Regions from separate parts of the Paeniglutamicibacter sp. NPDC091659 genome, predicted to be linked through region 3. Evidence: riboswitches for the same ligand, from Rfam matches in the RefSeq annotation. Region 3 holds a riboswitch; each other region holds the start of a gene.

Region 1 (9,675 bases), on a different contig from region 3:
TTCAAGGACGCCGCCAATGACTGGGCATGCGGCGCCGAATCCATCAGCAGCGCTTGGAGCCCCGGAACCAGTACGGATCCGGTGGCTCCAAGAAGGAACATGATGATCAGGGTCGGAACCACGTAGCTGGACAACAACCCGAACAACACCATGAAAACCACCATGGCCGACATGGAAACATAGATCGCCCCGTGTACCGACCAGTCCGCGAGCCGGCCGCCGATCAGGGATCCGGCCACCATGCCGATACCGTAGAGACCCAGCACAACCGGTACCGTCCTGATGTCCACGCCGGTGACGTCGGTAAGAATCGGACTGATGTAGGAGTACACGGCAAAGAACCCGCCGAAGCCGACGATTCCGGTCAGCATTGCCATCCACACCTGCCCGCTACGCAGCGCCGAGAGCTCGCGGCGGATACTGGCACCTTCGTGCGCCGGCTCATGGGGAACGAACATGCGAATGGAAATCCAGGTCAAGGCTCCGACGATGCCGACGACACCAAACATCCAGCGCCAGCCATAGTTTTGCCCGAGGAAGGTCACGAACGGCACGCCCAGGACGTTGGCGACAGCAAGGCCCATCATGACCCAGGCGATGGCCCGGCCGCGCATCGAGGCGGGCACCAACGTCCCGGCAAGAATGGCCGCGATCCCGAAGTACGCCCCGTGGGGAAGTCCCGCCAGGAAACGCGAAACCAACATCGACTCGTAGTTGGGGGCCAAAAGCGAGCTGAGGTTGGCAATCGTGAAGAAGGCCATGAGCCACAAGACCATTGTCTTGCGGGCGACCTTGGCTCCGAGAGCAGTGAGGACCGGTGCGCCAACAACCACGCCCAGCGCATAGGCCGAGATCAGCAAGCCCATCTGTGGGTTGGAAACCCCAAGGTCCGCGGCACCTTCCTGCATCAACCCCATGATGGTGAATTCCGTGGTTCCAATGCCGAAGCCGCCCATGGCCAGTGCCACGACGGCCACGAACAATGCCTTGCCGGTTAATTGCGTGGATCGAATGGCCGGGGTATTGCCAATTGCGGTGGCGTCAGAATTCACGGGTGCCTTTTCAAGATTCAGCTAGGTGTGCAAGGTGTCAGTTCTGTTGCGTCGACACCTGTAACAGCCTACGGGCAGGAATCCTGCCGTCGGCACCGAACGTGACCGTCCCCACCACGCCAAGACAATAGGGAGGTGGGTTTCGTTTACTCGAAACGAAACCCACCTCCCGCTGTCGAGCGCCTGGTCCTTGGGGGAACGAGCAACTCCGTGTCGGGCGTTCGCGGTTTGGGGAACGCAATGAACACCCGACGTTTGGGGCTCATGAACCAAGGAAGATTCACGAACCCGCGAGTGAGCGATTAGCTCAGTTTGTGGCGGCGGGTCGATCCAATGGTCGAAACGCCGGTGGCTGGTGGTGCGGAACTTGCGGCAACGAACGCGAACAACCGGGTGCCGGCCAGCACTCGCGATTCGGCCGCGGTTTCCCGACGTGGCGCAGGATCGCTCAGGAAGGCTACGGTCGGCGCGGCCTTGCATGGAATGGCAAGCTTGCCCGCTCCTGTCACCGCGTTGTCCCCGACACCCCAAGTGTCGTTGCAAGCCACGGCTTGCACGCATCTCTGATGAATTGAGTCCTCTTTCGGTCCACTCGTTCAGTCTTGAACGCCCCACCCGAACCGGCTCCCCGGCCGGTTAGAAACAGTATGGCATGGCTCACTAGCGAACCTTGGGATTTCCGAGACGACATTGCCGCGGGAGCAACCAAGACCTAACCAAAGCGCCATTTGGCGCTCCGATACGGGCAAAACACCATGAAAACCGATCACACGGATCCACGACATGCCGGAACAAAAGCAGTACCCCCCCAGGCGGCGTTCAAAGGACTACAACGAGAGCAAATCCAGCGAAGTGTCGGCAAGCCTCTCTGCGGAGATGCTCTTGCCTACAAGGCCTCGCAAATGGTCATTCACGTCCCAGATATTCACGTTCATGGCAGCCGTGATGATTCCCTTGCGCAACCAGAAGATGATGAATTCCTCGCTACCCGGATCTCCACGAAGCACCGCGTCATCGTCGGCGGCTCGGTCGCCGACATATTCCATGCCCAAATCAAACTGGTCGGTGAAGAAATACGGAAGCCAGTCGTATGATTCCTCGCGCCCCAGGATGGTTGCCGCGGCGAGCTTTCCCTGGCGAATGGCGTTGTCCCAATGCTCGACACGCAGGGAACGACCCAGCGTCGTGTTGAACGCCTCCGCGATATCGCCGATCGCCAAGACACTCGGGTCGCTGCTGCGCAGCTGGGCATCTACAAGGACGCCGGTTCCAACGTCCAGACCGGCCTGGGCCGCAAGCTCATTGTTCGGCACGGCTCCGATGGCCAAGAGCACAACGTCCGCCGCGACGTCGCCGGTAGACGTCACCACCTTTAATCCGGATTCCGGATCCAGGGTGATCCCGTTGACCATCGTTCCAAAACGGCAATGAACCCCGTTCTTGATGTGCAGACGTGCAACATGGGAACCGAACTCCGTTCCCATGGCAACAGCCAGCGGCGCCTCGTCCGGCGTCAGCACCGTGACTTGCACGCCCGCGGCCCGGGCCGAAGCCGCCACTTCCATGCCGATCCATCCGGCGCCGATGATCACCAGCCGATTGCCTTCAACGAGCTGCTCCTTGAGGGCTTGCGAATCGGCAAGGGAACGCAAGGTATGGACGCCGGGAAGATCCCAGCCGGTCATGTTTGAAGCGCGGCCACCCAGCCGGGAACGGCATCCCGTGGCAATGACGAGGTTCTCGTAGCCGATCGACGTGGAATCGGACAGGCCGACCACCTTGTTGGCCGTATCGATTGCGGTTGCCGTCACACCCAGACGCAACTCAACCGAGGATTTGGCATACCATTCCCTCGGGAAGGGCTGGAATTCGACGACGTCTTTTTTCCCTTGCAGGAACTCCTTCGATAGCGGCGGTCGTTCATAGGGGATGGCGTCCTCGTCGGTGACGACGGTGATGGGTTTGCCGTAACCTCCCTTGCGGAGTTCGTGAACGCAGTGCGCAGCTGCGAGTCCCCCGCCGACCACCACGGTTCCTGCATTGTTGTCTTCCGCGGAATTCCCGTCGTCTACACCGGACATGGCTGCCTTCTCCTACAACATGGGGCCACCGGTCGGATCGATGGTTGGGTCGAAAGTCGCGGTGGCGGCGGGTACCTCTCACCTCAGAATGGCACTTTGCACAGGGCCAGTCGATAGCTTCCCGGGCGGGACTTCCGCCGACCGATCCAACGGAAAAATTTGCCGTGACTCACGCGGACGGCTGGAATTTCCGGCGCGACCGGGACTTTTGGTGCGTCCGGGATCCCCGCTTCCTGTTGGTTCACAGATTTATCCCAAGCTTGTACCAGTTCCATATGCGACCCTTGATAGCGATGTCTGTTCAAACCGCTTCCGCTCCGCCCCGGCAACGCAAGCCCCGACGCTTGTCGCGTTGGCAACGCCAACTCCGGGCCTTCGTGCTTCTCGGTGCGCTGCTCAGCACGCTGCTCATGGTTTTCCATTCCCGGGTGCCTGATTTCATGGGCGTTGCCCTGCTGGTGGACAACTCAGCTCCGTGGCTGGGTTTGGCCGTACCTGTCCTCCTGTTGGTGGCCCTGGGCAGCAAGACCCGAAGCGCCATCGCCTTCGCATTGGTCCCCGCGCTGGTTTGGCTCGCGGGCTTCGGCGCGGCCGTGGTGCCGCTCTCCTGGACCGTCCCGAAGGCCTCCGCACATACCTTGACCGTCAGCAGCCAGAACATCAAGGCAGGCACCGGGGCTGCCGTTGATTCGGCCCTCGAACTGGCCCGCGGGGGCAGCGATGTCATCGCGCTTCAGGAACTGGATGCGGGCAGCGGGCAGGACGTCACCGCCGCGCTGAATGCTGACTATCCGCATCACTATGTGGTCGGCACCGTGGGGGTTTGGAGCAAGTACCCCCTTTCCCGCTCGCAGCCCCTGGACCTGGGACTGGGCTGGAAACGGGCCTTGACTACCCAGGTCGACACCGCGGCGGGAAGCATCCGCCTCTATGCCGTGCATGCTGCCTCGGCCCGCCCGAACGACCACGAAAACCGCGATGAAATGCTCGCCCAGCTGGCTGCTACCTTGCGGGCCGATACGAGCCCCTCGGTCATCGCCGTGGGCGATTTCAATGCGACATCGACCGACAGGTCCTTCTCCGTGCTCACCGAAACCATGGATGAGCCAAACCAGGATGAAGGCATGTTCGGCTTCACCTGGCCGCGCGAGCCCTTTGGATTCATGCGTTTGGACCATGTGCTTCAGCGGGGCCTGGAAGTCACCTCAAACACCGTCGTCCCCGCCGGGGAAAGCGACCACCTTGCCGTGCGGGCCACCGTGAATCTCCCGGGGTCCTGACCCTAACCCTCCAGGCCGGTCACCCGCATGGTGATGTTGATCCGCCCCGCGGCCAGGCCGCACTCGGCGGGCGCGGTGCCGGGCAGGATCTTCGTGACCCCGTGGTAGGCCAATCGTGCCGGGCCGCCGAAGACAAACAGGTCCCCCGAAGCCAGCGCGATGTCTTCATAGGGCTTGTTCCGGCTGCTTGTATTTCCGAACCTGAATTGGCAGGTGTCACCGATGGAAATCGAGACGACCGGCTGGGTCGATTGTTCGTCCTTGTCTTGGTGCATGCCCATTTTCGAGTCGTCCGAATAGTAGTTCACCAGGGCGGTGTCCGGCGTGTAGTTCTCCGCGGCGACGGGGTCGCCGGTGGCTGCGAAGATGGCCTTGCGCCCCAGCCTGACCATCCACTCGGGGAACTCGAGCACACGGTTTCCGTTGACGTCGGTTGCTTTGCGGGAATAGGCATAGGGCTGCCAGTGCCAGCCCAGACATACCGTCTGGACCGACATTTCGCCCGAACCGATCTTGGCGGCACGTGGCGGCACGGGTCCCCGCCCCCACTCATGGAACCTGTCCACAAGCCAGCGTTGTTCATCCAGACCGAGCCAGTCGGGAACCCAGACGGCGCCGGGGCTGAGTTCCCGCCGGGAACGGTCAAGGAAACTCTCCGAAAAGAGCGTGCTCAAAATAATCTCCTCGGGTCGCGGATCGAATCCAGGATTTCATTATCCGTGACCGACCCTACCCCGGAGCATGAATCGCCCGAAATGGCGTGCGACTAGGCTTGTCGGCATGAGCAACGACAAAGGACTGGCTGCCCGGAGCACGTGGATCGCGGGATTCGCAGGCGTTGGCTGGCTGCTAAGCGGCGCGCTGAATGGCTGGCTGGTTACACGCCCGGGGTTGCTCACCGTGTCCTTCGTGCAGCTGCTCTTTCCGGAGACGATAGCCCTCGTTGCATGGCGGACGGTCGATATCTGGCCCGTGTTCTTGGCTCTGGTTTCGACGCTCACGTTCATGCTTTTCACGGTCTGTGCCTTGTTGCTCGTCGGCCCTTTGAATGCGCTGGATCCTGCACATAGGCGCATCCGCTTCTTCGCAACGTGGATGTGCATTGTCGTTGCGTCCTTTGCCACAAGCGTTCTCTCGGCGCTGGGCGAGCTCATCGCCAACTGGCCGCCTCCGCGTCTGACAATGCTTTTCCAAGGCGTCGATTCCGACCTTTTGGCGGCGGGATACTGGGGAATCTTCTGGGGATGGCTTCCGGTGGTTGCCGGGACGTTGGTCGCCAGGCAACGCCCCGACGGCGTCGGCCGACGCAAGGCCTTCGGCATGCCGGGGCTCCTTGTCGCGGTTGCGGCCATCTTCATGGCCGCAACCCTGGTGATTGCGATCCCGCAGGCCCACCGGGAAACCAAGGCGCGGGCCGCTTTCGACCCGCCTGTCACGGCCCCGCCCGCATCCCCGGAACCCGATCCCATTGGCTCGCCCAGCGTCTCCTATGCGACGCAACCGGCTGGAACGGATTGGTGCGACGGCAAGGATCTCTCGCTGACCGTGTCCGAACCCGACGGCGCGACCGGCCACCGGGCAATGCGCATGGGGCTGACCAATGCAGGGGCGGCTTCCTGCGTCCTGGCGTCCTACCCCGATCTCGCCTTCGACAACGTTGACGGCTGGGCCATCGACGTTCTGGTGGTCCACGGCGGCTCGTTCATGACCGATGACCCGGGAGTCGCACGCGTGACGCTCGCTCCCGGGCAGGGCGCCGAGGCCTTCATGGGATGGAATGCGATGGTATCCGCGGGCGATACCCGCGTCGGCAACGTCCTGGTGGCCCCGTACGCGGGCACCCTGCGCCAGAACTCGACCGTCGACCTGGACATCGTCGACAGGGGAACCGTGTCCGTCACCGCCTGGCAGAAGGCAGGCAAGACCGTCGAAACGAGCCCATACCCCGGACCCAACGACTAGCTTCCGGCACGGTTCGGGCCCGTGGCCGGGGGCACGCCGGTTGACCACGGCCCGGACGACGTAACACGAGCGCGCCAAAGAATGACAAGAAACTGTTCCATGATAGGTATTGATTCGTAACCATCCGGAGCGGCCGAGAGACCTGGATCGATGAAGCCGCAGCAACCTAACCCGCCGACGAGGCCTCTGAAACGGTAACGGTGCTACTGCCAGGTTCGATGGAAAGTAGGCAATCGCCCATGTCCTTTGACAACAGCCACATCCGCACCACCCACGCAGGTTCGTTGCCCCGCACCGATGAGCTGCTGGCCGCCAACGAGGCTAAGGAACGCGACGGGATCACCCCCGAGTTCCACGGACTCCTCGAGGCCTCGGTCACCGGCATCGTCGCCAAGCAGCGCGAGCTGGGCATCGACATCCCCAACGACGGCGAATTCGGGCACACCATGTCCTCCGCCGTCGACTTCGGCGCCTGGTGGAACTACTCCTTCGCCCGCCTCGGCGGCCTGGAGGAAACCACCGTGGACCGCTGGGCCGAGACCTCGGTCAACCGTTCCACCCCCGGCAACGTGGTGCTCACCTCGTTCCCGGACCGCCGCGACCGCCAGGCTTTCGCCGAGGCGTACGCGGATCCGACCTCGGGCATCCTGGCGCACCGCAAGGCCACCACACAGCCGAAGGTCGTCGCGCCGCTGACCTACACCGGGCACGACCTGGTGGCATCGGACATCAAGAACCTGAAGACCGCCATGGCGGCGACGGGCACCGAGGAGGGCTTCCTCGCGGCGCTCTCCCCCGCGTCCTGTGCCCGGCTGGCCAACGACTTCTACACCAGCGACGAGGAGTACCTCTTCGCCGCCGCGGATGCCATGCGCGAGGAGTACAAGGCGATCCTCGATGCCGGGCTGGTCCTGCAGATCGACGACCCGTCGCTGGCCGAGTCCTGGGACCAGGTCAACCCGGAGCCGAGCCTCGAGGACTACCTGAAGTTCCTCGAGCTGCGCGTGGAGGCAACCAACCACGCGCTGCGCGGGCTGCCGGCCGAGCGGATCCGGCTGCACGTGTGCTGGGGTTCCTGGCACGGACCGCACACCACGGACATCCCGTTCGCCGACATCCTGGACCCGGTGCTGCGCATCAACGCCGGCATGATCTCCTTCGAGGCCGGCAACGTCCGCCACGAGCACGAATGGCGCATCTGGGAGGACCGGGCGCTGCCGGAGGGAAAGATCCTGGTCCCCGGCGTCGTCTCGCATGCCACGAACGTGGTCGAGCACCCGGAGCTTGTCGCCGACCGCATCGAGCGCTTCGCGAACCTGGTGGGCCGCGAGAACGTGATCGCGTCCACCGACTGCGGCCTGGGCGGACGTGTCCACCCGCAGATCGCCATGGCCAAGCTGGAGGCCCTCGGCGCCGGCGCGGCGCTGGCCACCAAGCGCCTGTGGAAGGGCGCCGCGGTCATCGCCTGATCGAGACAATCCGCTTCATCCGCGAAGTAGCCGCCGCACGCACCAGCATGCGGCGGCTTCTTCGGGTGTGGCCCAGGTCCACCCGATGGGCAGCAATCGGGCGAACTCGGTTAGCCTTCGACGTCCAGGTGGGGGTAGGTCTTTGCCCGGTGCTGGAACTCGAGGATCGAGGGGTTCTGGATGACGCCGTCGAGGATCTCGATCGACTTGGCCACCGTGTTGTTCGCCTGCCACGCTCCGGGGCCGCCCAGCACGTCTTCGACGAACGGCAGCACCGCTTCGCTGATTTCCCAGCTCGCCGAGTTCCACAGGTAGGACGGGCTGTGGTCGACCGCGTAGTAGTTGATGTTCTTGCCCACCGTGAACATGGGGTCGGCAAAGGTGGTCGGCCTGGCCCATTCGAATCCCATGCCCTCGTCGCAGGACACGTCGACGATGATGCTGCCGGGGGCGAAAGCGGCCAGTTCCCCGGTCCGCAGGTACATGAGCGGCGCGTTGGGGTCCTGCAGCGTGCAGTTCACCACCACGTCGCTCTCCGCAAGGAACGGGGCCAGCGGCACCCGTCCGTCGTCGGTGATGACCTCGCTCAGGTGCGGGCCCCCGTCGTGTTCGAATTGCACCATCTGCACCGAGTGGATGGGCGAAGCCACGGCGGCGACCGAGCGATTGGTCAGGACCCGGATGTCGTGTATGCCGTGGGCGCGCAGCGCCGTCACGGCCCCGCGGGCCGTGGCGCCGAAGCCGATGACGACCGCGGTGAGCTTCCGGCCGTAGTCGCCGGTGGAGCCACAGAGTTGGAGCGCGTGGATGACGGATGCGTATCCCGCAACCTCGTTGTTCTTGTGGAAGACGTGAAGCCCGAAACTGCCGTCGGTGCCCCAGTGGTTCATCGCCTCGAAGGCGATCAACGTGAGCTTCTTGTCGATGGCCAGCTGCGTGATCGCCCTGTCCTGGACGCAGTGCGGCCAACCCCACAGGGTTTGCCCTTCACGCATCTCCTCAAGGTCGGCAAGCTGCGGTTTTGGCAGCAAGAGGATGTCCGCGTTTGCGAAGACCTCGCTGCGTGGGACGATCTTCCCGACAAACGGCGCCAGCTGCTCGTCGTCGAATCCGTAGGACTTCCCGTAGCCGGATTCGATCATGATTCGGCTGCGGAGGTGCTCGTCGATTCGTTCAAAATGTGCCGGGTGGATCGGCAAACGCCGTTCATCCACCTTGCGTGAGGTTGCGATAAGACCCAATGAAAGTTCATGAGAGATGGCCACGATATACGCCCTTTTTATGTTGGGAACCCGCGGTTCCCCTAAGGCTCACGGTACACTGCCCAGCTGGGCAACCGGAGTGAACCCAAGTCAACGCGCATTTCATGCGGGCGGTCCGACACGGTCCCGCACCCGGAAACCCAACACATGAAGCCAGGCCCGTCCCCACCGTTCAGGGCGGGGAGGGGCCTGGCCGGGGCGTGTGATTTACGGGCGGAACGGCTTGGGCTTGTGGCCGCGCATGGTCGGCTTGACCTTGCAATCCTTCCCGTTGATCAGCATCGTGATGTTGCCCTGGCTCGGGGCCAGGTCACCGACCACCGACACCTCGGTGACCTTGCCGTTCTTCCACGTTGCGTTGACCTCGTAGCCGCCACGTGCCCGCAGGCCGGTGAAGGAGCCGTCGGGCCACGCCGTCGGCAGGGCGGGCAACACGTGGATCTTCGCGCCGTGGCTCTGGATGAGCATCTCCGCCACGGCGCCAGTGATGCCGAAGTTTCCGTCCATCTGGAACGGCGGGTGGTTGCAGAACAGGTTCTGCAGGGTGTTGAAGCGCAGCAGGCCGCGCA
Region 2 (9,675 bases), on a different contig from region 3:
TGTGCCGAGTCCGGCGAATCGCGGGATCCTTGAGGCGTCGATGGGCCCCACGTTACCGTTTTCTTCAATGCGGATTTCTTCCATGACTTTCCTCCACGACATCGCGCCCTCGACGGGTACGCCAACGACCTTAAGTTGTCCAATATGAAACAACAGTTGCTCTGTATGCTATTTGTGGTGCGGCTTACAGTCAAGGGCCGGGGTGCAATTGACGAGGTTTTCCTAGGCGAGCATCTCCCGCAGGGCGGCCACATGGCCGACATAGGCAGTGCGCCCGTCACGGGTCAGTGAAACTCGCGTATGACTGCGGCCCAGCTTGGCAAACTTTTCGATGGAGACGTAGCCGGCGTCGGCGAGCTGCCTGACATGCTTGCTGAGCACCGAGTCCGCGACATCCAGTGCATCCCGCAGCTGCGAAAATTCCGCCCATTGAACAGGCGCGAGGCTTGCGCAAATTCGCAGACGGAGAGGGGCGTGGATCAGCTCATCGAACAGGCCGGGGCTAGAAGGGGTGTTCACTGGCGTCCCTAAGGCGACTGTTCGCCTCCGCGTCAAGCAGGCGTGACAGGAGGAACCATGAGAGAGCAAACGTCAGTACCCACTTGACGGAAACCTCCCACCACAGGAGCCCCTCCCAAAAGCGGCTGGCTTGGAATATCAGGGAAAGAAGCAGCGCATAGCCGACATAGGGTCCGGAATGCTTGAGCATTGTGCGCGGCTTGGGCCGCGCACGCATCAACAGGTAGTACCAGGCGCCCATGGGAATTGCCAGCAACAACAGGCTCAGCGACACCGACATGGGCACCACGTGGAACAACGAAAAAAGCGTGGCAACGAGCGCCGCCATTGCGAGGAGGAAGCTCTTGGGCACTTGAGTGGCACCGACCAAGCGTTCGGCGACCCTCTCGGCCTCAGCCAAGGCATCATGGGGACGATAGTGCTCAGGCGTGTCATCAGGCATGCGCAACCTCACTTTCCGTTACGGAAAGCCTTGTCTTTCCAAAGTGGAAAGTCAAGCATCAAGCCATCGAGGGCTTGGCAAACTTCCCAAAGAGTGAACGATCAGCACCATAGACGGCGACCGATAGCCCCACCGACAAGACAATCGCCTTAAGCATGACCTCTTGCGGATTCGATGGCAGGAAGAACACCTGGACCGGCCCGGCCAGGAAAATGAGAACCGCCATCCATGCCACATAGCTGGCTGATACGGGCGGGTCCAGCGCCTCGGCATGCCGTTGCCGCCGAATAATCGTGGCGATCCCGACAATCAAGATCAACCCGGCGAGCGCAATGGCGCCGGGGACGACAAAGGACTTGTGGGCACGCAGGAATGTCAACGCGGTGCCGCAGACGACACCCAAAACCAGGGCCAGCCACCACGGCGCCCAGAGACGTTTAGGTTCGGAAATGGCCAGCGCGGGGTCTTCGGGCAGGGAACTCACAAGCATTGTCCTTCACGGGTGGCGGGCAAGAGATTGAATTCTCCAGTACTCCGCTACAAAAATGGTTGCTTTTCCCACAGGGAATGTCAAAGTGGACAGTGTCACGCAAATCACCAAAATTGTTCCGGCATCGCTAGATCAATTTGATTCGATCAGGAGTAGCGTTCTCACTCGTGAATAAATACGCGAGCTCATCCGATTTGGTGAGGACCACCCCCATCAAGAATAGAACCGCAAGGATTTCCCGGTGGCTCAGCGACACCAAAGTCGGACACGAGGAAGGCCCGACCGCCGAGGCGAAGCCAACCGGTCATCGCTGGTGGCAGGTCATGTGCCTTTCGGGCTTGGACTACTTCTCGACCCTCGGCTACCAGCCAGCCATCGCCGCCCTTGCCGCGGGAGCGTTGGCACCGCTAGCCACCTTGATGCTGGTGGCAGTGACACTCTGCGCCGCGCTTCCGGTGTACCGCAGGGTGGCACAGGAATCCCCGCACGGCCAAGGGTCCATCTCCATGCTCGAGCGCCTGCTCCCGCATTGGAAGGGCAAGCTGTTCGTCCTTGTACTGCTGGGGTTCGCCGCAACGGACTTCATGATCACCATCACGCTCTCTTCGGCGGATGCCACGGCACACATCATCGAAAACCCGCTCACCCCGGAATGGTTCCACGGGCAGCAGGTGGCCATCACCCTGGTATTGATCCTGCTGCTTGGAGGCCTGTTCCTGCGCGGGTTCCACGAGGTCATCTGGTTGGCCGTGACGCTTGTCGCGGTCTATCTGGCGCTTAACGTCGTGGTGATTGCCACGGCATTCGTCTCCCTGGCACAAAACCCCGCGCCGGTCGACCACTGGTGGCTCAACCTCACCGCGGAACACAGCAATCCGTGGATGATGGTCGCCATTGCGCTTTTGGTCTTCCCGAAATTGGCCTTGGGCCTTTCGGGCTTCGAAACCGGCGTGGCCGTCATGCCGCAGATCCGGTCCAATCCGGGCGACACCGAGAAGAAGCCCGCAGGACGCATTGCCGGCGCCAAGAAATTGCTGCTCACCGCGGCACTCACCATGAGCGTCTTCCTGGTTTGCTCGTCGATCGTGACCACCTTGCTGATCCCGGCGCCGGAATTCCAGCCGGGCGGCGCAGCCAACGGCCGCGCCCTGTCCTTCCTGGCCCACGAAATGCTGGGTGAGGGCTTCGGCAGCATCTATGACATCTCGACGATCCTGATCCTGTGGTTCGCCGGCGCATCGGCACTCGCCGGCATGCTCAACCTCATCCCGCGCTACCTGCCGCGTTTCGGCATGGCCCCGGAATGGGCACGCGCCATCCGCCCCTTGGTGCTGGTTCTTATCGGTATCGCCATTGTCATCACCTTGGCGTTCGAAGCCAGCGTCGATGCGCAGGGTGCCGCCTACGCCACCGGTGTGCTGGTCCTCATGGCTTCGGCGGCAGTCGCCGTCACCATCTCCGCCAAGCGCAAGGGGCAACGCTGGCGCACCATCGGCTTTGGAATCACTTCGGTGATCTTCCTCTACACCACGGGGGCCAACGTGGTTGAGCGCCCCGACGGCATCCGCATTGCCGCGCTCTTCATCCTTGGCATCATCGTGGTTTCCTTCTTCTCGCGCTTCCGGCGTTCCACGGAATTGCGTGCCACCTCCGTCACCCTGGACGAGGCCGCCCTGGCGATCGTGAAGTCGGCCGCCGAAGACGACATGGTGCGCATCATTGCCCACGAGCCGGTGCGGCTGTCCGCAGCGCGCTACCGCCACAAGTTGGCCCACGCGCAAATGGCAAGCCACCTGCCCGAGGGTTCACCCGTGATCTTCATCGAGATCAAGATCGCCGATTTCTCCGATTTCTCCCAGGACCTCACGGTCCAGGGCGTCACCCGGCACGGATACCAGATCCTTCAGGCCTCGGCGCCTTCGGTCCCGACCGCCATCGCCGCCACGTGCATCGCCATCAGGGACCAGACCGGAATCATGCCGCACATCTACTTCCGTTGGACGGAAGGTGATCCAGTGCGCAACCTGATGCGCTTCATCTTCCTCGGCCAGGGCGAGATCGCGCCGCTGACCCGCGAAGTCCTGCGCGAAGCGGAGCCTTCCATCAGCAAGCGCCCTTGGGTGCACGTGGGCTAAAGCAGTGCCCTGCGGGCAATCTCGCAGGGCGGCCCGGTGGGGTTACCGCGAGGCCGCGGGCACCAATGTCCAGGTCACCACGGTCTGGTCGTCGGTGGGGTTGATCCAGCTGTGCGGTTCGCGGCCGGGGAAGGTCACGGTGTCCCCCGCATCCAGTTCGAAGCGTTCGTTGGCGAAAATCAGCACGAAGCGCCCGGAAATCACGTGGAGGACTTCCACTTCGCAGTCCACCGCATACAGTTCCTTTTCGCCCTCGCCCCGCGGCTCTATGACCGCGCGAATCACCTGGAGGCGTCGCTCCGAGCGCGCGGTGACAAGCTGCTCGACGATTCCCTCGCCACCCAGCGAAATGCGCGGAGCCTCGGCCAGCCTGACCACATGGGTGTCAGGCTGGGCGAACAGCTCCCCCACGTCAAGTGACAGAACCTGGCACAGGGTGACGAGCGATGCCACCGAGGGGCTGGTCAGGTCGCGTTCGACGCGTGAGAGAAACCCCTTGGTGAGCCCCGTCGATTCGGCTACCTGGTCGATGGTCAGTCGCTGTGCCTGACGGACGCTGCGAAGTCGGGATCCAATGGCCAAGGCCGCATTGCTTGGCTCAACGGGCAAGGCTTTCATGGGCTCGATACTCCAGGCTGCTCAGAAAAAAGTCGGGTTTACATAGCTTAGGGCAATTGACGTGTAAGTCAGCTCACATTAGCCTAGGAGACAACAAAAGTTTACTTGCAGGCACCAATCTTGTTGCCCGCATCGTTCTCCCCAAAGGTTCACTCCCATGGAAATCATCAATGGCACTATCGTGGCCGTCTATCTGGCGGCCATGCTCGCCTTTGGCTGGTGGGGCAAGTCCCGCACCAAGAACAGCAGCGACTACCTCGTTGCCGGCCGCCGCCTCGGCCCGTTCCTCTACACCGGAACCATGGCGGCCGTTGTCCTCGGCGGCGCCTCCACCGTCGGCGGCGTGGGACTTGGCTACAAATTCGGTGTCTCCGGCATGTGGCTGGTGGTCGCCATCGGCGTCGGCGTCATCCTGCTTTCACTTGTCTTCGCCCCGACGCTTCAGCGCTTGAAGGTCTTCACCGTCTCGCAGATGCTGACGCTTCGCTACGGCAGCAAGTCGGCGACCAACACCTCGGGCATCGTCATGCTTGCCTACACGCTGATGCTCTGCGCGACCTCCACCAGCGCCTACGCAACCATCTTCGTCGTGCTCTTCGGCTGGGAAAAGTGGATGGCCATCGCCATCGGCGGCATCATCGTTGTCATCTACTCCACCATCGGCGGCATGTGGTCGATCACCCTGGCCGACCAGGTGCAGTTTGTCATCAAGACCGTCGGCATCTTCTTCCTGATGCTCCCGTTTGCCTTGAACGCCGCTGGCGGCATGGGCGGCATCCGTGAACGTGTCGGCGCCGAGTTCTTCACTTGGGACGGCATTGGCGTGCAGACCATCATCACCTACTTCGTGGTCTACACCCTCGGCCTGCTGATCGGCCAGGACATCTGGCAGCGCGTCTTCACCGCGAAGACCCCGAAGGTCGCCCGCTGGGGCGGCACCACAGCCGGCATCTACTGCGTGCTCTACGGCGCCGCCGGCGCCATCATCGGCCTGGCCGCCCGCGTGGCGCTGCCGGACATCGATGTCGTCAACCTCGGCAAGGACGTTGTCTACGCCGAGGTCGCAACCCAGCTTCTGCCGGTGGCAGTCGGCGGTCTGGTCCTCGCAGCGGCAGTTGCCGCCATGATGTCCACCGCATCGGGTGCACTGATCGCCGCGGCAACCGTTGCCCGCACCGACGTCACCCCGTTCGTCGCCGGCTGGTTCGGCAAGGAAATCCGGGTCAACTCGAACGAGAACCCCGAGCACGACGTGCGCGCCAACCGCATCTGGGTATTGATCCTGGGCCTCGTGGCCATCCTCCTGGCCATCATGGTCTCCGACGTGGTCGCGGCCCTAACCATCGCCTACGACATCCTTGTCGGCGGCCTGCTGGTGGCAATCATCGGCGGCCTGATGTGGAAGCGCGGCAACGGCATTGGCGCAGCAGCGTCGATGGCAGCCGGAACCGTCGTCACGCTGGGCACCATGATCGTCCTGGAAATCCAGGCCGAGAACCGCTTTGACGGAATCTACGCCAACGAACCGATCTACTACGGCCTGATCGCCTCGGCCATCGTTTACGTTGTCGTTTCACTTGCCACGCGGCCCACCGCGACCGCAGTCATCGACGGCTGGAACTCCCGCGTCGCCGGCGAAGGCGACGTCGAGGGCATCGAAGTCGAGTCAATCGCAAAGTAGCCCCTCCGGGCGCTCGAACGGGCCCTGCCGGATACGCGTCCTTGGATGCATATTCGGCGGGGCCCGTTGTCATGCAAGGGGCGTTGCGCACCTAGCCAGTGGGGCATTCCCGCTCCTAGGCTATTGCCCATGGACGATCTGAAAAACCACCTGCTCACGTACCTCAACGCTTCCCGCGAAGCCGTGCTGTGGAAGGCCGAGGGACTGGGCGACTACGACCTGACCCGGCCCCTGATGCCCAGCGGAACCAACATCCTGGGCCTCATCCAGCACCTGGCCTGCGTGGAACTCGGGTACTTCGTGGAATGCCCCGGACAGACCGTCGAACATCCGCGCTTCATTGCCTTGAGCCAGAGCGAGGACTCCGACTACGACATGTGGGTTCCGGCGGACGTCCCCAGCGCGGACATCCTCGATTTCTACCGCAGCGCCATCGACTCGGCCAACCGGAACATCGAGGCATTGCCGCTCGATGCCCCGGCAACGGTCCCGTGGTGGGCAGCGGAGAAACGGAACACCACGATCGGCCGACTGCTCATCCACATGAACGTGGAGACCGCCCGCCATGCCGGTCACATCGACATCGTGCGCGAACTCATTGACGGCAGCTCCGGGGATCGTCGCATTTCCCCCAATTTGCCCGATTATGACGCGAAAGCGTGGACTGATTTGTACCAAAAAATTCAGCTCGCGGCCGAGTCGCGATAGTGTGGTGACCAGCTTCACGAGATGCGGCGCCAAGCTCCGACTGGCCGCGCACCAACCCCAGGTTCATGGGTGGTTCGGATGAAGAAGCGGCCGGTGCCACAAGGCGGCGGCAAGAGCTAGTGAAAGGCCGGCCGCTGCCGCCATGGAACACTCCGTCCCCGTACTTCCCCTCTTTGACCTCCACCGCGCCGTCATCGACTTGAACCTGCACGGTTCCTGGCGCAGCTTCCATGTCGACGACGCGCCCGCCGTCTCCCGCGCACTGGCCGACGCCGTTGCAGCCCCGCGTTGGGACGCGGCGTCGTCGAGTTTGTTGATCCGAACCCCGGTCACCGGAAACACCGCAGGCCGGACACACATTTTTAGCCTCGTCGAATTCTCTGAAGCCCGCCCGAAGGCTAAAGTTGTTCGCTGAAGGGGAGTAGTTCCGAGTCCACCATTCACGGTGGCGGCGGTGCGTCGACATACTGGCCGCAAAGTTGCGGCCCGGCAAACCACCTCGCGGAAATCCGGCGGATTTCTTTGAGGCGAACGAGACCTTCGGCCCACCACGGTGGCCCGAGGTTCAACGCACCCAAAAACTTTGCTTGTTCCTCCCCATCGCATGGCCTCACCCGCCATGGACACCGACCGAGGACGAGACATGACGCCACAAGCGCCAACCCCCACTCACGCCCAAATCAAACGCTGGCGCAAGTATCTGGCCGACGAAATCGCCGAGGGCGCGGTCTACCGCGAACTTGCCAACAAGCGCACCGGCGAGGAACGCGCCATCCTGCTGGGCCTGGCCGACGCCGAAACCCGCCACGAGGAACACTGGCGCAACCTGCTCGGCGACCACGCGGAGAAGGCCACCCGTCCCACGCTGCGCCGCACGATGCTGCGTGTCCTGGCCCGCCACTTCGGTTCCGTCTTTGTGCTGGCACTGGCCCAGCGAGCCGAGGGCGACTCCCCCTACGCCGCGGACACCGACGCCACCCGCCAAATGGCCGCCGACGAGCTGGTCCACGAGGAGGTCGTGCGCGGCCTGGCAACGCGCGGGCGCAACAGGCTTTCGGGCAACTTCCGTGCCGCGGTGTTCGGCGCGAACGACGGCCTGGTCTCCAACCTCGCCCTGGTCATGGGCATCGGCGCCACGGGCGTGGCCAGCTCCCTGGTGCTCTTCTCCGGCATTGCCGGCCTCCTGGCCGGCGCCTTGTCGATGGCCGCCGGCGAATTCGTCTCCGTGCGTTCCCAACGCGAGCTGCTCTCCGCTTCCAAGCCCACGCAGATCACCCTGTCCGCAGCCCCGGACCTCGACCTCGACGCCAACGAGCTGGTGCTGGTCTACAAGGCCCGCGGCATGAGCGACGAGGACGCCGCGCACCGCGCGGCCGAACGCATGGGCCTGTACTCCTGCGACTGCAACCCCACGCTCTCCCTGTGGCCCGAACGCGAAGTGGAGGAAGAGGAAATCGAACACGAGGAAATCGGTTCGGCCGTGGGCGCCGCATCGTCGTCCTTCTGCTTCTTCGCCTCCGGCGCCGTCATCCCGATCCTGCCCTTCATCTTCGGCATGAGCGGCACCCCCGCCATCATGCTCTCCGCCGTGCTGGTCGGCATCGCGCTGCTCGTCACCGGCGGAGTCGTCGGGTTGCTCTCCGGAGCCTCCCCGACCAAGCGCGGCCTGCGCCAGCTGGCCATCGGCCTGGGCGCGGCGGGAATCACCTACGCGCTCGGCCTGCTCTTCGGCGGCACCGTCGCCTGACGCCAGGCGCAGCAATGAAACTGGCCGGCGGCCCCGTGAAAACGGGCCTGCCGGCCATTTTCATGTCCGGGTGGTCGGTTGTTCGCCGGTTCGAACGCCCGTCTACCCCAGTGCGTTCCGGGCCAGGTCGGCAGCGCCCACCAGGCCCGCATCCGGGCCCAGGGCCGCGCCGACCACCCGGGCAAAAGGCCGGTAGCCGCGGCCGCTGAGCGAGCCGCGGTAGGCCTGTTCGGCCGTCTCCAGCAGCAGCGGGGAGGCGGAACCCAGGCCCCCGCCGATCACCATGATGCCCGGATCCAGCACCGCCGCGAGGTTGGCCAGGCCCAGGCCCAGCCACTGCCCCGCCTCTACCACGAGCTCGATGCAGGCTTCGTCCCCGGCGACGGCCAGGGAATTCACCAGCTCCCCGGTGACCGCGTGCGGGTCGTTGCCCGCTGCCTCGCGCAACACCTTGGCCACCGGCCCGTGCACGGCCAGCAGGCTGCGGCCCTCGCGGGCCAGCGCGTTGCCGGAGGCGTATTGTTCCCAGCAGCCCCGGTTGCCGCAGGCGCATCGGTGGCCGCCCGGCACCAGGACCTGGTGCCCGAACTCCCCCGCCATGCCAAAGCGCCCGCGCCGGAGCTTCCCGTCCAGCACGACCGAACCGCCGATCCCGGTGCCGAGCGTCAGGCACACCATGTTGTCCTCGCCGCGCGCCGCGCCGAAGCGGTACTCGGCCCAGCCCGCCGCATCCGCGTCGTTGCTCAACAGCACGTCCCGGCCCAGCGCCCGTTCGAGGTTCCGGCGCAGGGGTTCGTCGCGCCAGGACAGGTGCGGGGAGAACACCACGGTGCTGCCGGTGGTGTCCATCCACCCGGCGGCCCCCACTCCCACCACGGCGTCCGCGCCGCCGGGGCCAAGCTCCCGGACCAGGTCGCACACCGCGGCAAGGACCGCAGCCGGGTCGAAGCCCGGGGTCGGGCGCCGGCCCCTGACCAGGACCGTGCCGTTCCCGTCCACCAGCCCCGCGGCGATCTTCGTGCCGCCGATGTCTATGCCGATCGCGTAGGCGCTCATGCCAGCCCGCGCACCCCGGAAATGCCGCCGTCGTTGAGGCCCACCAGGATGCTGGCCGCCTCGGCCGGATCGTCGACCAGGTGGATCAGCCGGCCCATGTGCCGGCCGCGCGCCAGTTCCTCCAGCAACGGGTAGGCGGGCAGCGTCTTCGTCCAGTGGTCGATGCCCACCAGCACCATGGGCCGGATGCGGCCGGCGGCGCCGTAGTAGTTCTCGCAGGCGTCCTGGAAGATTTCCTGCACGGTCCCGGCGGCACCGGGAAGGAAGACGATGCCGCCC
Region 3 (9,675 bases):
CGGGATCGCGGTCCCATGGTGTCGGCAGCACGCCTCCGATGTAGTTCTTGAACCAGTCGCTTACCTCGTCCGAATGGTAGGCCTTCTCCAGCGCCTTCCCCTTCTCGGTTTCGCTGAAGCCAGGCTTGGCGGCCACCAGGCAGATGAACGGCAGCGCTTCTGCGTCTTTTTCAAAAAGCAGGGCGTCTTCAGGCGTCAGCCCAAGCTCGGCTCCCAGACGCGCGAAGAGGAATCCGGCATCGACATCGGGCAGCGTCTTGGACAACGACTGCTGGTCGACCTCAACGAAGGTGAGCTTCTTGGGGTTCTCCAAGATGTCGTTTTGCGAAAGGTGGATAACGCTCTTGCCCTCCGCGACCTTCAAAACACCCGCTTTGGCCAGCATTGCCAAGGCCCGTCCGTTGTTTGACGGGTCGACCGGAATCGCGATCTTGGCACCCGTCGGCAAATCACCGATGGACTTGTGCTTCTGCGAGTAGACGCCACCCGGGGAACCGTACATGTAGAAGGCCGGCTCGACGGCAAGGTTCTTGTCCTTGGTGAACTGGGCCAGGTAGGATGCGTGCTGGAAGTAGTTGGCGTCGAACTCACCGTTGGCCACGGCAAAGTTTGGCTGCACGATGTCGGTGACGTACTTGACCTCAACCTTCCAGCCGTCGGCTTCCAGGGCTTTCTGCGCGAGCTTTGTCGGCTCCTGGTAGGGGGCCGATTCGGTGACGATGAGCTTGATGGTCTTGTCGTCACCGCTGGCGGCCCCGTTGCCGGTGAGGCCGCAACCTGTCAACGCAGCCAAACCGGCCACCGCACCAAGCCCCAGCGAACCCTTGAGAAATGCGCGACGTTCCATACTTGTTCTCCCTAGTTAAGTCGGGACCGAGTACGCCCCTATTGTGGTGTGTTGAAGTTGAGCGCAGCGACTCAGATGTTCCAGGCCTTCAGATCCGCGGCCGGGTCGCGGTCCCACGGCGTCGGCAAGGCGCCGTCGAGGTATCCCTTGAACCAAGTCCGCACCTCGTCGGAGTGGTAAGCGGCCTCGAGTGCCTTGCCCTTCTCGGTTGCGGCAAATCCCGGCTTGGCGGCAACGAGGTTGATGAAGGGCAGCGCATCTTCTTCCTTCTCGAAAAGCAGTGCGTCGGACGGCTTCAAACCGATTTCGGCACCGAGGCGGATGAACAGGAATCCCGCGTCAACGTCCGGGAGCGTCTTGGACAGCGACTGCTGGTCGACCTCGACAAAGCTGAACTTCTTCGGGTTCTCCAGGATGTCGGCCTGCGACAAGTGGATCAGGCTCTTGCCTTCGGTGAGCTTCAGGAGCCCTGCCGTCTGCAGAAGTGCCAAGGCGCGCCCGTTGTTGGAAGGATCCACGGGAATCGCGATCTTCGCGCCATCCGGAAGTTCGCTGATGTTCTTGTACTTCGCGGAGTAGACGCCTGCCGGCGAACCGTACATGTAGAACGCCGCCTCGACGTCCAGGTTCTTGTCGGTGGTGAACTGCTCAAGGTACGCGGCGTGCTGGAAGTAGTTGGCGTCGAATTCACCGTTTGCAACGGCAAAGTTCGGCTGCACGATGTCGGTGACGTACTTTGCTTCGACTTTCCAGCCCTGGGATTCAAGAATCTTCTGTGCGATCTTGGTGGGTTCCTGCGTCGGCGCCGACTCCGTGACGATCAGCTTGATTGTCTTGTCGTTCGCACCGCCGGCGTTTGAGGCTCCGCCGGTGAGACCGCAGGCGGTTAGCGAGGCAAGGGTTCCGAGGCCAAGGGCTCCGGCAAGGAAGGTGCGGCGTTGCATGTTGTTCTCCTGGAAAAGGGCGCAAAAACGGTGCGCCGGGCATGGCGTAGTAAATCGGGGCAGCGGTCTTGGAGACCGCCGGATGTCGGTTAGCGGGTTGGCGACGTTGCGGTGGCGTTCCCGATGGCGTTCAATCCTTCGGGAAGCGTGCCGTTGATGAAGTAGTCGCCGATGGACCGCGCACGGAACGAAATGGGGTTGTGGGTGGCTACCGTTTGTGCGTTGCGCCAGTGGCGGTCGAGCCCCTTGGCTGTGCTCGTGGCCGAAGCTCCGCCGGTTTCAAACAGCTGTTGCGCCGCACCGATGGCCAGTTCCGGCACGGCCACCTGGGCCTGCTCCACTGCGAGTTCGGCCAGGTGGCCTTCAAGCGTGGTCGCGCGGTTCCCGGCTTCATCGGGTTCCTGCGCCAGGCTCACGTCAAGGGCGAGATCCAACGCACGGGCCGCGGCAAGGACGATCGCCTCGGCGGAAAATGCCTTGGTCGCGATCCGGCCGACGGTTTCCTGGATCAGCGGATCCTCGCGGAACGGCAGGCCGGAACCCGTGTTGAAGGTGCGCGCACGCTTGGCCACGGACTGCGCCGCGTCGTCGCGGGCGGCCCGCGCGATGCCTGCCAGCACGGAGAGCAGCACCAGCTGGAAGAAGGCAGCCTCGTGGGTGGCCTCGGCCCCGCCGGCGACGCGGTCGAAGATGTCCTCGTTGGAGACGCGCACGTTCTCGAAGGTGGTGGTCCCGGTGCCGGTCAGGCGCTGCCCGAACCCGTCCCAGTCATCGACGATGCTCACTCCCGCGGCCTTGGTGTCAACGACGGCAAAGAAGCGTCCGTCCTCGCCGGCCAGGCCAGCCGAAACGCGGGTGTAGTCGGAGAAGATGGTGCCGGTGGTGTAGTACTTTTCGCCGTTGAGCACCCAGCCCTCGCCGTTCCTGGCCAGGACAGTGTTCAGCCGGCCCAGGGCGTTGCCCCCGCGTTCGGTCGAGGCGTTTCCGACGGTCTTTCCCGCGGCCGCAAGCTCATACCAGCGCAGGGCGACCGGCTCTTCCTGCCACTGGAGGGATTCGATGAACCCGAAGTGGGAGCGGTACAGGTGGGCTACGTTGGAATCCGCCGCCGCCAGGTCGATGAGCAACCGGGTGAAGGTCTCGACGCTGACGCCCGCGCCGCCAAACGCCACCGGAACGCGCAGGGCACTGAACCCTGCCTCGTTGAGCCAGGCAACCTGTTCGAAGGGGAGAATCCTGGAGAAATCGCGTTCACGGGAGCCCTCCGCGATGCGTGCGAAGATTTCGGCGAAGCGCTCGCGCTGGCTCGCGTAGTCGGCGGCAACCGTCGAGGGAGTGTCTTGGATCAGCGTCATGGTTCTTGTCTTTCAGGAAAGCGTGGAGATGACTGAGCGGTTTTCGTTGGCGGCCGAGTACTCGGCGAAGGCCCCGCGGAAGGCAGCCGCGGGGTGCGACGGTTCCAGGGTCGCCGAACGACCGAAGACCTTTTCGCGCAGCGTCCCCGGGGCGTACTCGCTCTGGGCGAGGCCGCGGGCCCGCAGCTCGGGAATCACGCCCTGGATGAAGTCGGTGTAGGAGCCCGGAAGGATCTGGTTGATGATGTTGATGCCGTCGGTTCCGGCGTCTTGCCAGAGCTCAAGCTGGTCAACGATCTGTTCCGGGGTTCCGGCGATTTGCATCGACTTGGCGCGGTAGCGGGCCAGGTCGCCGATGGTCGGATCGCCGCCCGGGACCGAGGCCCGGATCGCCTCGAGGACTCCCTTGCCGCCCTCGGTGTCGACGTCGCCCAGCTTGGTGTCCAGCGGTACCCCGCCCAGGTCGATTCCCAGCCCGCCGCCGATGTGCGCGACCACGGCATCCAGGTCGAGGTACTCGTCGTACTCGGCCTGCTTGCGGGCGACCTCGGCCTCGGTGCTGCCCACCACGAAGGAAAGCCCTGCAAAGATCTTCACGTCGCCGGCCTCGCGACCGGCATCCACGGCCAGCTGCCGGATGATGCCCGAGTTCTTCCGGACGTTTTCCGGGTTGGGAGCAAACAGGAAGGTGGCTTCCGCGTTGGCAGCGGCAAACGCCTTGCCCCGCGGGGAGCTTCCGGCCTGGAAGAGGAACGGCGTGCGTTGCGGGCTGGGCGAAGACAGGTGCGGACCGTCGATCGAGTAGCGTTCCCCGCGGTGGTAGATCTTGTTCACCAGCGCCGGATCGGCATGGATGCCGCGGATCTTGTCGGCCAGCAGGGCCCCGTCTTCCCAGGAACCCTCCCAGAGCTTGAACGCCGCCTCGACGTATTCCTCGGCCCAGTCATAGCGGTCGCCGTGCGCGGCCAGCCCGGAGGCGCCGAAGTTGCGGTGCGAATTTTCCAGGATGCTGGTGACGATGTTCCAGGCCACGCGCCCGTTGCTCAGGTGGTCGAGCGTGGAGAGCTGGCGTGCCAGCTGGAACGGGTCGGACTGGATCACCGAGGAGGTGAACGCCAGCCCGATCTCCTCGGTCACCGCGGCGAGCGCCGAGGCAAGCACCAGAGGGTCGTTCGACGGAACCTGCAGGCCGCGCTTGATGTGCGATGCCCATCCCCCGTTGTGGTCCCCGTAGAGTCCCACGACATCGGCCAGGAAGATCGTGTCGAAGCGTGCTGCTTCAAGCTCCTTGGCCAGGTCGGTCCAGAGCTTGAGCTCGTTGAAGCGGTGCTGCTGGGCCTCGGGATGACGCCATTGCCCGCCAAGGATGTGGCTCGTGGTGTTCATCAGGAAGGCGCTCAACAGCAGGCGCGGACGTTTGGAATTGCTCATGAGGGGCTCCAGTGGGTATCCGGGGTGGGAAGGACTAGTGGCGCTTGTCCAGGCGAGCGGCAAGCCGGGTGCCGGAGATCTGGACCAGTTGAACCATCAGGATCATCAGGACGATGGCGACGATCATCATTCCCGTTTCGTACCTGTAGTAGCCATAGCGGATGGCGAAGTCGCCGATTCCGCCGCCACCGACCAACCCGGCCATGGCCGAGTAGCTGATGAAGCTCACCGTCATGATGGTGATCGACCCGATGAGCGCCGGCCGTCCCTCGACCAGCAGCACGTCCCTGACGATTTGTCCGCGGGTGGCGCCCATGGCGCGGGCGGCCTCGACCACGCCGCTGCCCAGCTGGGTCAGGTTCTGCTCAACGAATCGGGCGAAGTAGGGGATGGCATTGATCGTCAGCGGGACGATCACCGCGGCCGTGCCGATGGTCGTTCCCACAACGAACCGCGTGAACGGAATGATGGCAATCAACAGGATCAGGAACGGGAACGAACGCATGGTGTTCACCAGCCCGTCGACGATCCGGTGAACGCGCGGACGCGGACGCAGGCCGTTTGGCGACATCGAGTAAAGCCAGATGCCCAGCGGGGTTCCAAGGAGGATGGCGATCGGAATCGATACCAGGAGCATGGCCAGGGTCTGGCCGATGGCCAGGGCTATTTCCGGCCACAGTTCAATGATGCGGTTGAGGTCGAAGGCCGCGGCACCGCTGCCATTGGTGGCGGCCGCCAGGATGTTGACGGCGGATGGAATGCTAGACAAGGGATGTCTCCTTCAAGGCAATTGCTTCGGCCGAAGCAGGCTCGGCGTGGGCCTGTCGCTTGCGATCCAGTGAGATGTCGTCGGAGATCAGGTAGCGTCCGATGGCCGTCGCGGGGGTGAATGCGGGATTCTTCAGCGAGGCAATGTCGAATTGCTCCACGACTGCCCCGTCTTCCATGACGGCGACGTTGTCCGCAATGGCCTTTACGACATTCATTTCATGGGTCACGATGACCGTGGTGATACCCAATTGGGCGTTGATGTCAGAGAGGTACTGGAGCACCGAGGCAGTGGTCCGCGGGTCGACGGCGGAAGTCGGCTCGTCGCACAGCAACACCTTCGGCTCGGTGGCCAGTGCTCGGGCAATCGCGACGCGCTGCTTTTGGCCTCCGGAAAGCTGGCCCGGGTAGGCGGTCGTCTTGTCTGCCAGGTCAACGATCGCCAGGGCTTCCAATGCCCTGCGCCGCCGGTTCTTCTTGGGGACGCCGGCAAACTTGAGGCTGAGTTCGACATTCTCAACGGCATTGCGGTTGTTCAAGAGGTTGAAGTGCTGGAAGATCATGCCGATGTGGTGGCGCGCCTGGCGCAATTCCTCGTCGTTGAGCGCGGTGAGATCCGTGCCGTCGACAATGATTTGCCCGCTGGTCGGACGCTCAAGCAGGTTGATGTTGCGCAGCAGGGTCGACTTGCCTGCACCGGAAAAACCAATGATTCCCTGGATTGAGCCTCGCGGGATCTCCAGCGAAACGTTGTCCACGGCAGTAAAGGGCTTGCCCGCTGACGGGAAAACTGTTGACACGTTCTTGATGTTGATCATGTCCAACTCCTCTCGGTTTACCCGAGGGACGCCAACAGCACGACCGATCGGCCAGCCGCCCGTTAAGGGTCGACCGGTGGACCGGAACAGAGTTTGGCTATCTCCATCGGTCCTGGCGGTAGCACCGGCCTCTACGCATAGGGGTGGTTGCTGCGGCGTCAACGAGCCAGGTCTCTCAGCCGCTCTGGATGGTGTCGTACCGTTCCAGGCATTTCACCAGGAAGGAACTACTCAAGTGTGTCGCAGATTCTTCGACACCACCAACAAATATGACCACCTCATGAAATGAATGGCCCAAAAACCCCGACCTTGACCCGTTTTCCCTTCAAGAAAAGTCATAAATCCGATTGTGACGCCGGCGCTTCACGCCGTCTTGCGTCTTGCTCGCGTCATGTTGACAATCCGCCGAAAACCCGTCGGGCAAGAATTCGGCCTCGAAGGGGACGCTGACAAGGGGCAACGTTTCGTTCGAACCTGCTGCGTCGCAATGGCGGACCGTGGCATGATCGCCACATGGAGACCACACGCACACGACGCACACGGCACCGCCAGCTGCGCATCATCGGCATGGTTCTCGGCGGTGGCCTCGCAGCCGTGCTGACAGGGCTTCTTGGCGCTTGGCTGTATGCGCCGGCAGTGGGATGGGGAGTCGCCGCGCTGGTCTACAACCTCACGGTTTGGTCGACCATCGCCCCCATGGACCATGCCCGCACCGCCGCCCACGCCCAGGAAGAGGACCCCGGCCGCAGCACCTCGGATCTGCTTATCCTTTTGGCCGCGGTGGGGTCGTTGGTCGCGGTCGCCCTGGTAATGCTGGGCAGCAAGGAAGTCGAAGGAAGCTCGCGGTTCCTGCTGGCATTACTGGCGTTGACCTGCACGGGAATGTCGTGGCTACTCGTACACACGTTGTTCACGCTGCGCTATGCGGTGATCTATTACGACAGGTCCCCCGGCGGCATCGACTTCAACCAGGAGGAACCGCCGCAGTACACCGATTTCGCCTACATGGCGTTCAGCATGGGCATGACCTATCAGGTGTCGGACACAAACATCACCACACGTGAGATGCGTTCGACGGCGCTGCGCCACAGCCTGCTGGCGTTTGTGTTTGGCACGGGAATCCTGGCCACCACCATCAACTTGGTCGTCAGTCTGGCCCCCTGACCAGTGCCAAGGCCGGACGTCCAGGCATGGCAAGTCCCGGATTGGGTTGGAGGGACGGGGACCCCGGCAACGCCGGGATCCCCGTCGGGAAAGCAGTTGGTCGCGGGAGCACTCCCGGCCTCGGCCAACCGGCAGGGGCCCCTTAGCCTACTTTTGCGTCGGAAAGCCGGTAGTTTGCTGCCTTGTGCGAATCCTGCACGCGGTCGCCCTTGCCGAAGAGCTTGTTGCGCAGCGTGCCCTCGACGTACTCGCTTTGGTATGCGCCGCGGGCCTGCAGCTCCGGAACCACGAACTCGACGATGTCTTCGAACGTGCCGGGAGTGATGGCATAGGCGAGGTTGAAGCCGTCGACGTCGGTTTCCGCAACCCAGTCGATGAGCTTTTCCGCGACCTCGGCCCCGGAACCGACGGTGATCGGGCCGAAGCCGCCAACGCCGACCCATTCGGCAAGCTGGCGAATCGTCCAGGGGTTGCCGTCATCGCCGCTGGCCTTCTGGAACGTGGCGACGGAGGACTGGATGGCGTTCGACTTCACGTTGTCGCCGATGACGTCGTCCGGACCGTACGTGGACAGGTCGACGCCCATCCAGCCGGAAATCAGCGCCAGGGCGCCGTCAATGTCGGCGTAGGACTTGTAGTCCTCGAACTTTGCCTCGGCGCTGGCAGTGTCGGGGCCGGTGACGATGGTCTGCATGGCGTAGATGCGCACGTCGTAGCGGTCACGGCCAGCGGCCTCCGCGGCATCGCGGATCTTGGTGACGGTTTCCTTGAGGATTTCCTTGGTCGGCGAGGTCACGAACACGGCTTCGGCGTTTTCCGAGGCGAATTTCAGGCCGCGCGGAGAGGCGCCCGCCTGGAAGACCACGGGAGTGCGCTGCGGGCTCGGCTCGGTGATCGCGATGCCGGGAACCTTGAAGTACTTGCCCTCGTGCTTGATCTCGTGGACCTTGGTCGGGTCGGTGAAAATGCCGCGTTCGACATCGCGCACCACCGCGTCCTCTTCCCACGAGCCCTCGAGAAGCTTGTAGACGACTTCCATGTACTCGTCGGCGTGGTTGTAGCGCTCGTCGTGTTCCAGCTGGTCTTCCTGGCCCATGTTGCGTGCCGCGGAGGGCAGGTACCCGGTCACCACGTTCCATCCGACGCGTCCCTTGGTCAGGTGGTCGAGAGTGGCCAGACGACGGGCAAACGGGTAGGGGTGCTCGTAGGCGGTGCCGGCCGTGACGCCGAATCCCAGGTGTTCGGTCACTGCGGCCATGGCGGAGACGAGCATCATCGGATCGTTGACGGGAACCTGGGTTCCGGCGCGCAACGGCACCTCGTTGGAGCCGCCGAAAACGTCGTAGGTGCCCAGCACGTCGGCGATGAAGATGCCGTCGAACTTTCCCTTTTCAAGGGTCTTGGCAAGGTCGGTCCAGTAGGACAGGTCCTTGTAACGTGCGGACTGGTCCTTCGGGTGCTTCCACAGTCCAGGCGACTGGTGACCAACGCAGTTCATGTCGAAGGCATTGAAACGGATCTGGCGTTGTGCGGGAGTCGTGCTCATGATGTTCCTTTGCGGGGGTATGGGAAATCGCGGGTCGCAGAAGCAAACCCTGTCAGGGAAAGTTGTCTGTACCGAAAGGCCTTAGTAGCCGGCTGTTCCGGTGGTTGAGCCGAGGTCGCCGACGGCGTTGAGGCGTTTGGGAGCGGTTCCGTTTACCTCGTAGTCGCCGACGATGCGGGCCTTGTATATTGCGGGATTGTGGGTGGCGACGGTACGCGCGTTGCGCCAGTGCCTGTCCAAGTTGCAGCCCTTGGCTGTTGCCGAGGCCCCCAGCCCGTCAAAGAGCTTGGTCGCGGCCGAAAGAACCAGCGGCTGGACGATCGTTTGCGCCCGGTCTGCGGCGAGTTCACACACCGCAAAGCGTTCGGCCGGGCTGAGCGAATCATCGGCAAGTGCGACTTCTACCTCTGCGACAGCGGACAACACAATGGAATCCGTGGCGAAGGCGGTGGCCGAAATTTCACCGACCAGCTGCAGGACCTGGGGCTCGTTTCGGATCGGGACACCCGTTCCGGTGCTGAAGGTGCGGGTTCGGGCCTGCACCGCCGAGCGCACGTCGTTCAGCGACGCGCGGGTGATCCCTGCCTGCACGGCAAGCAGCACCAGCTGGAAGATCGCGGATTCCGGGTCGTTGGTTTGCTGTTCCTCCGGCAACAGGGTGTCGACCGGAACATCCTGGAACGTCGTGGACCCCGTCCCGGTGAGCTGTTGGCCGAAGCCATCCCAGTCGTCGTAGATCTTGACGCCGGAGCGCTGCGTGGAGACCACGGCGATCTGGCGGCCGGGAAGCTTCGGGTGGGAG

What was found. Region 3 has a riboswitch for S-adenosylmethionine ahead of ACIQLF_RS07805 (methionine ABC transporter ATP-binding protein). Riboswitches for the same ligand answer to the same signal wherever they lie in the genome.
Region 1: linked by a shared signal. The riboswitch ahead of ACIQLF_RS04015 (cobalamin-independent methionine synthase II family protein) and the one ahead of ACIQLF_RS07805 (methionine ABC transporter ATP-binding protein) in region 3 are both predicted to bind S-adenosylmethionine.
Region 2: linked by a shared signal. The riboswitch ahead of ACIQLF_RS16890 (hypothetical protein) and the one ahead of ACIQLF_RS07805 (methionine ABC transporter ATP-binding protein) in region 3 are both predicted to bind S-adenosylmethionine.

The regions. Positions count from the first base shown of each region.
Region 1 is NZ_JBIVTO010000001.1:878,471-888,145, reverse strand. It holds gene ACIQLF_RS04040 (MFS transporter) at 1-1,052, opposite strand, end outside; gene ACIQLF_RS04035 (NAD(P)/FAD-dependent oxidoreductase) at 1,880-3,133, opposite strand; gene ACIQLF_RS04030 (endonuclease/exonuclease/phosphatase family protein) at 3,478-4,413, shown strand; gene ACIQLF_RS04025 (alpha-ketoglutarate-dependent dioxygenase AlkB family protein) at 4,416-5,087, opposite strand; gene ACIQLF_RS04020 (DUF4232 domain-containing protein) at 5,194-6,375, shown strand; SAM riboswitch class I at 6,493-6,600, shown strand; gene ACIQLF_RS04015 (cobalamin-independent methionine synthase II family protein) at 6,615-7,844, shown strand; gene ACIQLF_RS04010 (N(5)-(carboxyethyl)ornithine synthase) at 7,955-9,112, opposite strand; gene ACIQLF_RS04005 (glycosyl hydrolase family 95 catalytic domain-containing protein) at 9,314-9,675, opposite strand, start outside.
Region 2 is NZ_JBIVTO010000010.1:39,804-49,478, forward strand. It holds gene speB (agmatinase) at 1-84, opposite strand, end outside; gene ACIQLF_RS16855 (transcriptional regulator) at 223-519, opposite strand; gene ACIQLF_RS16860 (hypothetical protein) at 503-961, opposite strand; gene ACIQLF_RS16865 (hypothetical protein) at 1,020-1,445, opposite strand; gene ACIQLF_RS16870 (amino acid transporter) at 1,775-3,586, shown strand; gene ACIQLF_RS16875 (cupin domain-containing protein) at 3,629-4,204, opposite strand; gene ACIQLF_RS16880 (sodium:solute symporter) at 4,362-5,885, shown strand; gene ACIQLF_RS16885 (DinB family protein) at 6,015-6,593, shown strand; SAM riboswitch class IV at 6,606-6,715, shown strand; gene ACIQLF_RS16890 (hypothetical protein) at 6,736-7,008, shown strand; gene ACIQLF_RS16895 (VIT1/CCC1 transporter family protein) at 7,237-8,340, shown strand; gene ACIQLF_RS16900 (ROK family protein) at 8,443-9,396, opposite strand; gene ACIQLF_RS16905 (LOG family protein) at 9,393-9,675, opposite strand, start outside.
Region 3 is NZ_JBIVTO010000003.1:24,518-34,192, reverse strand. It holds gene ACIQLF_RS07830 (MetQ/NlpA family ABC transporter substrate-binding protein) at 1-847, opposite strand, end outside; gene ACIQLF_RS07825 (MetQ/NlpA family ABC transporter substrate-binding protein) at 919-1,791, opposite strand; gene ACIQLF_RS07820 (acyl-CoA dehydrogenase family protein) at 1,881-3,146, opposite strand; gene ACIQLF_RS07815 (NtaA/DmoA family FMN-dependent monooxygenase) at 3,159-4,577, opposite strand; gene ACIQLF_RS07810 (methionine ABC transporter permease) at 4,612-5,346, opposite strand; gene ACIQLF_RS07805 (methionine ABC transporter ATP-binding protein) at 5,339-6,163, opposite strand; SAM riboswitch class I at 6,264-6,358, opposite strand; gene ACIQLF_RS07800 (DUF1345 domain-containing protein) at 6,677-7,327, shown strand; gene ACIQLF_RS07795 (LLM class flavin-dependent oxidoreductase) at 7,470-8,873, opposite strand; gene ACIQLF_RS07790 (acyl-CoA dehydrogenase family protein) at 8,955-9,675, opposite strand, start outside.